Regions from separate parts of the Lysinibacillus sp. NPDC097214 genome, predicted to be linked through region 2. Evidence: predicted binding sites of a transcription regulator. Region 2 holds the regulator's gene; each other region holds the start of a gene.
The links. The regulator LexA, encoded in region 2, represses DNA repair genes until DNA is damaged. The targets are predictions, from matches to a motif close to CGAACATATGTTCG.
Positions count from the first base shown of each region.

Region 1: recA (recombinase RecA) is a predicted target of LexA. The motif match lies at 1,359-1,372, and genes of this name have one in related genera.
Region 3: ACQKMI_RS02115 (carbohydrate kinase) is a predicted target of LexA. The motif match lies at 1,672-1,685, and genes of this name have one in related genera.

Region 1 is NZ_JBNNSS010000003.1:363,792-367,081, forward strand. It holds gene ACQKMI_RS08975 (competence/damage-inducible protein A) at 1-1,025, shown strand, start outside; gene recA (recombinase RecA) at 1,455-2,522, shown strand; gene rny (ribonuclease Y) at 3,215-3,290, shown strand, end outside.
Region 2 is NZ_JBNNSS010000003.1:482,087-485,376, reverse strand. It holds gene ACQKMI_RS09520 (hypothetical protein) at 1-102, opposite strand, end outside; gene ACQKMI_RS09515 (YneB family resolvase-like protein) at 222-887, opposite strand; gene yneA (cell division suppressor protein YneA) at 884-1,201, opposite strand; gene lexA (transcriptional repressor LexA) at 1,365-1,982, shown strand; gene ACQKMI_RS09500 (gamma-glutamyl-gamma-aminobutyrate hydrolase family protein) at 2,164-2,886, opposite strand; gene ACQKMI_RS09495 (prepilin peptidase) at 2,974-3,290, opposite strand, start outside.
Region 3 is NZ_JBNNSS010000001.1:431,007-434,296, forward strand. It holds gene ACQKMI_RS02110 (pseudouridine-5'-phosphate glycosidase) at 1-543, opposite strand, end outside; gene ACQKMI_RS02115 (carbohydrate kinase) at 548-1,639, opposite strand; partial or broken gene ACQKMI_RS02120 (DUF3885 domain-containing protein) at 1,909-2,535, shown strand; gene ACQKMI_RS02125 (M23 family metallopeptidase) at 2,749-3,290, opposite strand, start outside.

The DNA.
Region 1 (3,290 bases), 120 kb from region 2:
AAACGATTGCTCGTCATCTTGACGTTACTCTTGAATTTGACGATATAGCGCTGACATATATTGAGCAATTTTTTGCAAAGCGAGGACGTCCAATGACGGACAATAATCGTAAGCAGGCTTTAATATTAGCAGGTAGTGAGGTGCTTGCAAACCATCATGGTATGGCACCTGGTATGATACTAACGAAAGATGAGCGTACTTATATTTTGCTTCCGGGGCCACCTAAAGAGCTTGAACCGATGTTCCAGTTTGAAGCAAAGCCAAAGCTTGGTGCGATGTTAAATGCTGGAGGGGTTATACTATCGCATGTGATGCGTTTTTATGGCATTGGAGAGGCTGAGCTTGAAGTACGTGTCCAAGCTATTTTAGATTCGCAAACAAACCCAACTGTTGCGCCACTTGCTTCTGACGGCGAAGTTACACTGCGTGTGACTGCCAAGGCAGAAACGGAGCAAGAAGCACAGCAGCTTATTGCTGCAAAGGTAGCAGAGCTTCAAGTGCTTGTAGGTGACTATCAATACGGTATAGATGATGATTCTCTAGCCTCTAAAACAGTAGAAATGTTACTAGATAATCAGTTAACAATTTCTGCGGCAGAAAGTTTAACAGCTGGATTATTTCAGTCTGAGCTTGCAGAAATACCAGGTGTAGGGGATGCCCTTGTTGGTGGCGTTGTTACGTATACAGAAGAGGCTAAAATAAAACAGCTCGGTATTTCTAAAGAATTATTAACTACACATGGGATTGTCAGCAGTGAATGTGCAGCGGCTATGGCTAGCGCTGTACGAAAAAAGTTTGATACAGATATTGGTATTGGATTAACAGGTGCGGCAGGTCCTACAGCGCATGATCATCAACCAGTGGGAACGGTTTGGATTGGGATCGCAATTGGTGATGAGCAACCAATCACATATTTACTTCATCTATCGGGCATGCGTAATACAAATCGACTTCGTGCGGCGAAATTTACTTGTCATTATTTAATGCAGCTTTTGGAAGAAAGAGGCTTTAAAAAACGTTATTAAATATTAGACGTGTTGATTAGGTAAATATAGGTCTATTATTGGCTGATAAAAGGATTTTTTTGTTGATATTTTGCTAATGTATAACCATTTTAACTGATTGTAGCGTAGGGCTACTCGACTCCCGCGGGAAAGCGAGACAGGCGAGACCCTGCACGAAGCGCAGCGAAGGAAGCGGCTCGACGCTCGCCCGCAGGAAAGCGAGTAGCCCGTAGCGGAAATCAGAGCCTTCTAATAAAGTGGATAAAAATGGTTAATCGACACGCTTGATTAAATATCGTTAAAATAGAAATTTGGGTAATGGAAAGTTACCCAAATTTTTATTTTGAAGAAAAACGAATAAACGTTCGCTTTTTTCTTGCGTCTTCTCTCAAAAACAAGTATAGTAGAGATAGAGAAAAACAGTGAACAGTTTTCGAAGGAGGAAAATGAATGAGTGATCGTAAAGCAGCCTTAGAACAGGCGTTAAAACAAATTGAAAAGAATTTCGGCAAAGGTTCCATCATGAAACTTGGCGAAAAAACTGATTTAGAAATTGCTACATCTTCAAGTGGTTCGCTAGCACTTGATGCTGCATTAGGTGTAGGTGGTTATCCACGTGGACGTATTATTGAAGTATACGGCCCTGAATCATCAGGTAAAACAACGGTTGCTCTTCATGCCATTGCAGAGGTGCAGGCAAATGGTGGACAAGCAGCGTTTATCGATGCTGAGCATGCGTTAGATCCAATATATGCACAAAAATTAGGTGTCAATATTGATGAGCTTCTATTATCTCAACCAGATACAGGAGAACAAGCGCTTGAAATCGCTGAAGCACTAGTACGTAGTGGCGCTATCGACATTATCGTTATAGACTCAGTAGCAGCATTAGTTCCGAAAGCAGAGATCGAAGGAGATATGGGTGATTCGCATGTTGGTTTACAAGCGCGTTTAATGTCTCAGGCTTTACGTAAGCTTTCAGGTGCAATCAATAAATCGAAAACGATTGCTATTTTCATTAACCAAATTCGTGAAAAAATCGGTGTCATGTTCGGAAACCCAGAAACAACACCTGGTGGTCGTGCACTTAAATTCTATAGCTCCGTTCGCTTAGAAGTACGTCGTGCAGAAGCTATTAAACAAGGTAATGACATTATGGGTAACCGTACAAAAATTAAAATTGTGAAAAACAAAGTAGCGCCACCATTCCGTACAGCTGAAGTTGATATTATGTACGGTGAAGGAATTTCAAAAGAGGGCGAAACAGTCGATTTAGGTGTTGAACTAGACATCGTTCAAAAAAGCGGTTCTTGGTATGCTTACGGTGATGAGCGCCTAGGTCAAGGTCGTGAAAATGCTAAACAATATTTAAAAGAAAATCCAGCGGTGCTTGACGACATCGCAAATAAAATCCGTGCTTCTTACGGTATTGCATCATCATCTTACACAATTGCTGCGCATGGTGATGAGGAAGAAATGGATGATGAATTAAAGCTTCTTCTTGAAGATGAAAAATAATATAAATGCATTGTTCCCACTCTTTATAGTGAGAGCAATGCATTTTTTTATTTACACATACTGGGGAATGTGGTTTTATTATATTTATTAGGATATCCATTCATGTAGCTCATCAAATTGATATAAATTGACCTTCGTTCCGATTGGGCGAAGTTTTGTGAAAATAATTCCTAAGTACTGCTTCTGCACCATTAATGTTAAAAGCTAAAATAAGCGTTAGTGTAAAAAGTAATAGGTAATTAATTCTCTTAATGGATATGACTGACTTTTTTTCTTGAGAGGGCGAACAGATGCCCGACTATCCTTGACAGAGCTTGAGGCTAGCTATACAATTAAATATGTATAATTTCTGAATTATGACTTTAAATAGGCAGTACATTCTGACTTCATTTATAAGGCTTTTGAAGACCTATTAAATGAAGATGAAGCCTCTGGCAGATGTCAAGGATTTTGAAAGAAATGAATAATAAGATGTTAGCCTTAGATTTTCGCATCCTGCAAAAACGGCTAATGTATCTGCTTCGGTAAAAACGCCACTTCCTGTGATTTTACCGAATGTCAGACATCGTGTCTGCACCTTGTGCAGAATTAAACATGATTTAAAATCCGAGATGCAATTATTATGCCAAGGCGAATTTGATGTATGCGCCGACTGAAACTGTAATACCCAAATAGCAAGAGGAGGTGTTCATATGGATGGAATTACTATCATCTCCGCTTTGCTTGGACTCATCGTTGGTGCCGCTGTTAGCTATATCTATATGAAAA
Region 2 (3,290 bases):
CTCGGCGATTCTATCCACGTTTTTCTCTGTTCTATCCGTCACTTCAGCGATTCTATCCACGTTTTTCGCTGTTCTATCCATCACTTTGGCGATTCTATCCACGTCTTTCGCTGTCCTAACCGTCACTTCGCCATTCTATCGTGACTACTTGTCTCCTTCACCTTCATCTAGAGCCTTTAAAAAGAAAAAAATCAGTAGGAAAACTCCCACTGATTAAAACGTTATTTTATTTCGTTTCCCTCTAGATGTTCCCGATATCTCCTATGGACAGTAGCTTTGCTTACGTCAAAGTCTAGCCCCCTAAGAGTTACAGCGATTTCCTCAAATGTGAAGCCTCGATTACGTAACTTGACGATTTCTTCTATAGGGACATCTTTACGTTCTTGACCGTTTGGATTTCCTCGGTTAGATAAATTGTTTTCAGGGCGATAGCCATTTTCAACCGCACGACGCATACCTCGACGTATTTTTGCATTATGGATTCTACGCTGGTACTCCTCTACAATTGCTAAAATTTCTAGGAGCATCGTATCCATTTCATTTAATTGTACAGGTCCCGCATCTCGCATAGAGAAAACATTAGTTTCAGTTTTCTGCAATAAATGCAATACGGCCATTCGAGCATTTCCACGTCCTAAGCGTGTTTCATCCTGCACAAATAATGCTGTTACTTCTTTTTCTTTTATGAAATCGAGCATTTCTAGTAAACCTTCTCGTTCCACATCATAGCCACTATGCTTATCCTTAAAAACATGCTTCACTTCGTAGCCCTGTTCTTTAGCATAGCGTACTAACTCCTCCTCCTGACGCTCTAACGAGGAGCTTTGTGTCTCTTTTTCTGTACTCACACGGCAATAGACAACAGCCGATTGTTGTTTAGTTATCATTTTACATTTCTCGCAATTTCAATTGAATTTAAAGGATTGGGTTGGTCCTCACCCACTACTGGAATCACTAGAGATTTACCTGCAATAATTCGTACGTTCGATAATTCATTTTCTGTCTTAACAAGCTTAATCCATTCATCCGACTTCATTTTACCACGGTATTGTTCGGCTAACGACCATAAGCTATCACCATGTTCGATTTCAATTTCTGCGTATGTAACCTCGCCTGGGTCTGTTATAAAAAGATATGCTGTAAATAGTAGACAAGCTCCTAATAAAATTGTAATATGTGGATTTTTTTTAAACCAGTTCATGTTTATAACCCCTTTTCGAGAATGTTTGTTCGGAATATATGTTCTTATAATAATGCGAACAAACGTTTTTGTCAAACACTTTTCGAACCTATGTTTGCTTAAGTGTTCGCATTCTGCTATACTATTAATAAGTAGAATGATTAGAAAAAAGAGGTGAGCAATCATGAAAAAAGTATCGAAAAGACAAGAGGCCATATTAGAGTTCATTAAAGAAGAGGTACGCGCAAAGGGGTATCCACCATCTGTACGTGAGATTGGTGAAGCAGTTGGACTTGCTTCAAGCTCTACAGTTCATGGACATTTAGCTCGTTTAGAACAAAAAGGCTTGATTCGACGTGATCCAACTAAACCACGTGCCATTGAAATTCTAGAGCCAGAGGATTCTATTCAAAAGCAACATGTTATACATGTCCCACTTGTTGGGAAAGTTACTGCAGGTTCTCCGATAACTGCTGTTGAAAATATCGATGAATATTTCCCACTACCAGATATTTATGGGACAAGTGAAGATCAGTTATTTATGCTTGAAATTATGGGTGAATCCATGATTGAAGCTGGCATTTTAGACGGAGATTTAGTTATTGTTAAACAAAAATCAACAGCTGATAATGGTGATATTGTCGTAGCAATGACTGAAGAGAATGAAGCAACTGTAAAGCGTTTCTTTAAGGAAAAAAGTCATTTCCGTTTACAGCCTGAAAACGCAACAATGGAGCCAATTATCGTAGACCAAGTTTCTATTTTGGGGCATGTTGTAGGTCTTTATCGTCGTGTACATTAAAAGTATCTCAATAGTAAAGTATAAAAAGAGGATTTTATGTTCACTGATGGGCATATACCTCTTTTTCTTATTTTTCGAGTGCCATTTTTCACACAAAAAAGAACCCACTTTATATGGATTCTTCGCTCTAGCAATGTCTTTACTTAATTTCCGTCATAAGACATGTAATGCTTATCAAGTTTTATGCCTCTACCTTGAATTTCAAACTCGCCTTTACAAATGCAGTGAATAATTTTTTTGATGCTTCATCTCCTACAATGGCTAGCTCTTCAGGATGCCATTGTACTGCTAGACAAAATGGTAAATCTTCGTGTACTACCGCTTCAACGATACCATCACTTGATTTGGCTACCACTTTCAATTTTTCTGCTGCTACGTTTATTGCCTGATGATGAAATGAATTCACCGCAATTTTTTCTTCCTCGATAATCGTTGTTAATAATGTATCAGGTATTAGATGAACATGATGTGTAGCAACGCTCCGTGCCGCTTGTTGCGTATGCTTTATTAATTTCTTACTATGATATTCACTATCAATATCCTGATAGAGAGTGCCTCCAAACGCAACATTTAGCATTTGAATCCCTCGACAAATGCCGAAAATCGGCATTTTCCGAATAGAGGCCGCTTCAATCAAGGAAAGTTCTACTGAATCCCTTTCCGGATGAATCTTCCCTAACTTTGGTGTAGGTTCTGCACCAAAAAGAAATGGATGTACATCATGCCCGCCCGATAGTAATAATCCGTCCGTCAACGATAAAATTTGTGCTACATCCTCTTCCACTCCAAGCGGAATTATAAGTGGTACACCCCCAGCTTCAATTATACTTTTGCTATAAGCAACATTTAATCTTGAGGACAAATCATCCTCCGCAAAAGCTGTTATTCCGATAATTGGTTTCATGTTATCCCCTCCATGATCTTATCTAGCATTAACTACATATAAAAGCTTGAAGACTATTAATCATCGAAGGACTCCCCCACTGATTAATTACCAAAACCCAAGATACCAATTCATCAACACATCCCCATAAAAATAGATAATAATCGCCGCTAGAGCAATAGATGGTCCGAATGGTATAGGCGTTTTTCTTCCCTGTCCGCGTACTTTTAACACTACTATTCCAACAATCATACCAATGACAGCAGCTATAAATAGCGTAAGAATTGCATGTATTGTACCAAGTACGAGACCAAGTAAAAAGAATAATTTAATATCGCCTCCACCCATTCCACCTCTTGATAGGACAGCTATACAATATAATATTCCAAAACCTACCAAAGCACCAACTATACTGTCCCACCACG
Region 3 (3,290 bases), on a different contig from region 2:
GTATCCAACGACAGGTACACCTTTTGTTTCAAGATATTCTAAAGTTAAACCAATATCTAAAATGGACTTAGCACCCGCACAAATTACAGCAACATTTGTTTGTGCTAATTCTTCTAAGTCTGCTGAAATATCCATTGTTGTTTCAGCACCACGGTGTACGCCACCGATACCACCAGTTACAAAAATTTCAATACCAGCTAGCTCCGCACAGATCATTGTTGCAGCTACAGTTGTTGCGCCTATTTTTTTTGATGCTAAAAGATAGCCTAAGTCACGACGAGATGCTTTTGCTACACCTTGTGCATTACCGAACATTTCAAGTTCTTCATCCGATAAACCAATTTTGATTTTACCATCGATTAATGCGATAGTTGCTGGTACTGCACCATTATCACGAATAATTTGTTCTACTTCACGTGCTGTTTGTACATTTTGTGGATATGGCATTCCGTGAGAAATAATTGTTGATTCTAATGCTACGATTGGTAAACCTTTCGCTTGTCCTGCTTTTACTTCTTCTGATAATACGATGAATTCTTTCATGTTGTTATTCCTCCATTTCACTGTTTAACAAATCAACTGATAGCTCAGGTCTTACGGTATATGGCGATGCAAGCGTATTTTTGGCATTTGTTAAACCTGCATCAACACATGTTGCAAAGGATTGGCCAGTAAGCCAGCTATGGATTACTGCACTGACAAAGGCGTCTCCTGCACCTGTCACATCTTCAATTTTTTCTATGGCTTTAGCTGCGAAATGACTTGGCTTCGTTGTAGTGGAAGCTGCATACACTCCCTTACTACCAGCTGTAATAATGACATGCTCAGCACCTAATGTAAGAAGTTGCTGTAAGGCCTTTTCATAATGCGTTGAGTTTTCGATTGTATGATCCACAATCGTCTCCGCTTCATCTGTGTTACAAATAAACCATGTTACACCTTGCAACGTATCTGGTAATCGATTCATTTTTGGCGAAGATACCGGCACGATGACAAATGGAATCTCACGGGCAATCGACACCTGCTGAATGTAAGCCACTGTTTCCTTTGGACAGTTTAAATCCATAATAAAGCAGCCCGCATTCATCAGCATTGACTCATGTTTTTTTAGCAAACTTGGCAATAAAAGATCATATACTTCCATATTTGCTACCGCTAATGCTAGCTCGCCCTGCTCATCCATAACCGCAGTATAGGAACCAGTCGAAGCGTCAGGTAGCTGCTCCACATAACGTAAATTCATAAATGGCTCTGACGCTTCTTGGATCACTTGCCAATCAGCATCTTTGCCGGCAGTAGTCAGCAATGTTACTTGATGATTTAATCTACCTAAGTTTTCAGCAATGTTTCGTCCTACACCACCTACACTAAATGAAGAGCTAGCAGGATTGGACGTACCGAATTGGACATTCCCCTTTACATGAAATTTTCGGTCAAGATTGGCTCCACCGATACAAATAATTTCATTTTCCTCAGGCAAAATATATGCACGACCTACAATTTTCCCCTGCTTCGTTAAGCTCGACACTAAATTAGCAAGGACTGGTCGAGATAGCTTCATCTTATCTGCCATCTCTTGCTGAGACATAAACGGATTCTGGCGAATTAATGCAAGGACCGCCTGTTCTCTTTCATTCATAGCATCACCTTTTGTTATATTTGTTTACATTATAAACTTTTGTTCGATTTATGTCAAAAAATTTTTCCATTTTAAATTTAAAATGGACATTCAAGTCTATTTCAGATATAAGTTGTTAAAGATAGTTGCTATTCAACTAATGGTGCAGTTCAGTTGAATAAGAGGTTTGTAACATTATTGGATTGGGTTAAAATAGACAGGTTTGAAAGCTTAAATAAGGTGCGTTAGTGATCGAAATTTTACAGAATTTATAAAAGGGAGTAACTCCAATGAAGGAAAAAATATTGAAGTATATAGATAGCAACTTCCCTAACCTAACTAGTGAATTACATCTAAGGTTTGAACTCGGTGAACCATATGAAAATGGTACTGAAGATAGATTAAATCAAGTTGTTACAAGAGTTACTACTTTATTTGAAGAAGTGTTCAAGCCCGATGATTCTATTTATATTTATATAAATGATTGGGAAATTACCGAGGATATTATGTTTGGAAATACCACTCCGGAATATCTGTATGATCTATTATGTGACCAAAATATAGAAGAGGAAACATTATACGATATAGATGAGGATTATGATGAGGTCACGGGTCAAACAATAGAAGTTAAAAATGAATACAAAGTGAAATTTGTATACTCACAATTAAAATCTGTACCCTACTAGGAAATACTTAGAGGTATAGGGAATTATGAACAAGGAAGAGAACCTTCTATTGGACAATCTGTGTATTTTATAAGTATTGATAAGGACTTACTATTTCATATGTATGATGATAGAGGTTGTTTAATACATTCTAAGGATATTGAGAAATTGTTGCCTTTGTATCATACATATAATAATTGGCTAGTTGATTATTGGCGTGAATACTTTGATAGCATTTTCAAGAATGTATAATCTTTTTTATTCGACAAACGGAGAGTGATTGTTTAATTAGAGCAATCGCTTGATGTGCTAACGGTGCAGGATAGCTCAATAGTGGACTAGAAATAATTCTTGACTTTGCCGTGAGGGGGAACTTTATCTTAGGGGTACCGTTAGGAAAATGCGGATTTACAACGCTAAACCCATTTTCCTGACGGTACCCCTCTATGCTGTTTTAATTTATTCCTATTCATCAGATATTTGAAATCTTATTCTATCCTTATTTGTTGGAATCCCATTATTCACTTTTTCCCATTTGCCATTTTTAAACATTTCGTATTGTTCAAAAGCAAAAGGCAATCCATTTGCAGTAGCTATGTCACTACTATCCATAAGTTGAAAATGCAAATGCGGAGCAAAGGAGTTACCTGAATGACCAACTCTGCCAATAACTTCACCTTTTTTTACACGCTGACCAACTGAAACCTGAATTGACCCAGTTTGAAGATGGACTAATCCAGCATATACATTGTTGGCACATTCTATAATAATGTAGTTGCCAGCAACTGATTGTATGTCATCTTTCTTCGGGTCGAAATAATGAGCATTTTTATAAGCGTTAGACATATCTGAAAGCAATTTTGTACGTGTTCGTTCTTTATAACCATCCTCTGCTTGGACAATGATCCCGTCGCAAGGAGCATATACTTCTTGCCCCCAACAATAATATTCATCTAAGGGAACACCAAAAAGTAGATATTGCGCCAGACTAACGCGATAGGCGGGCC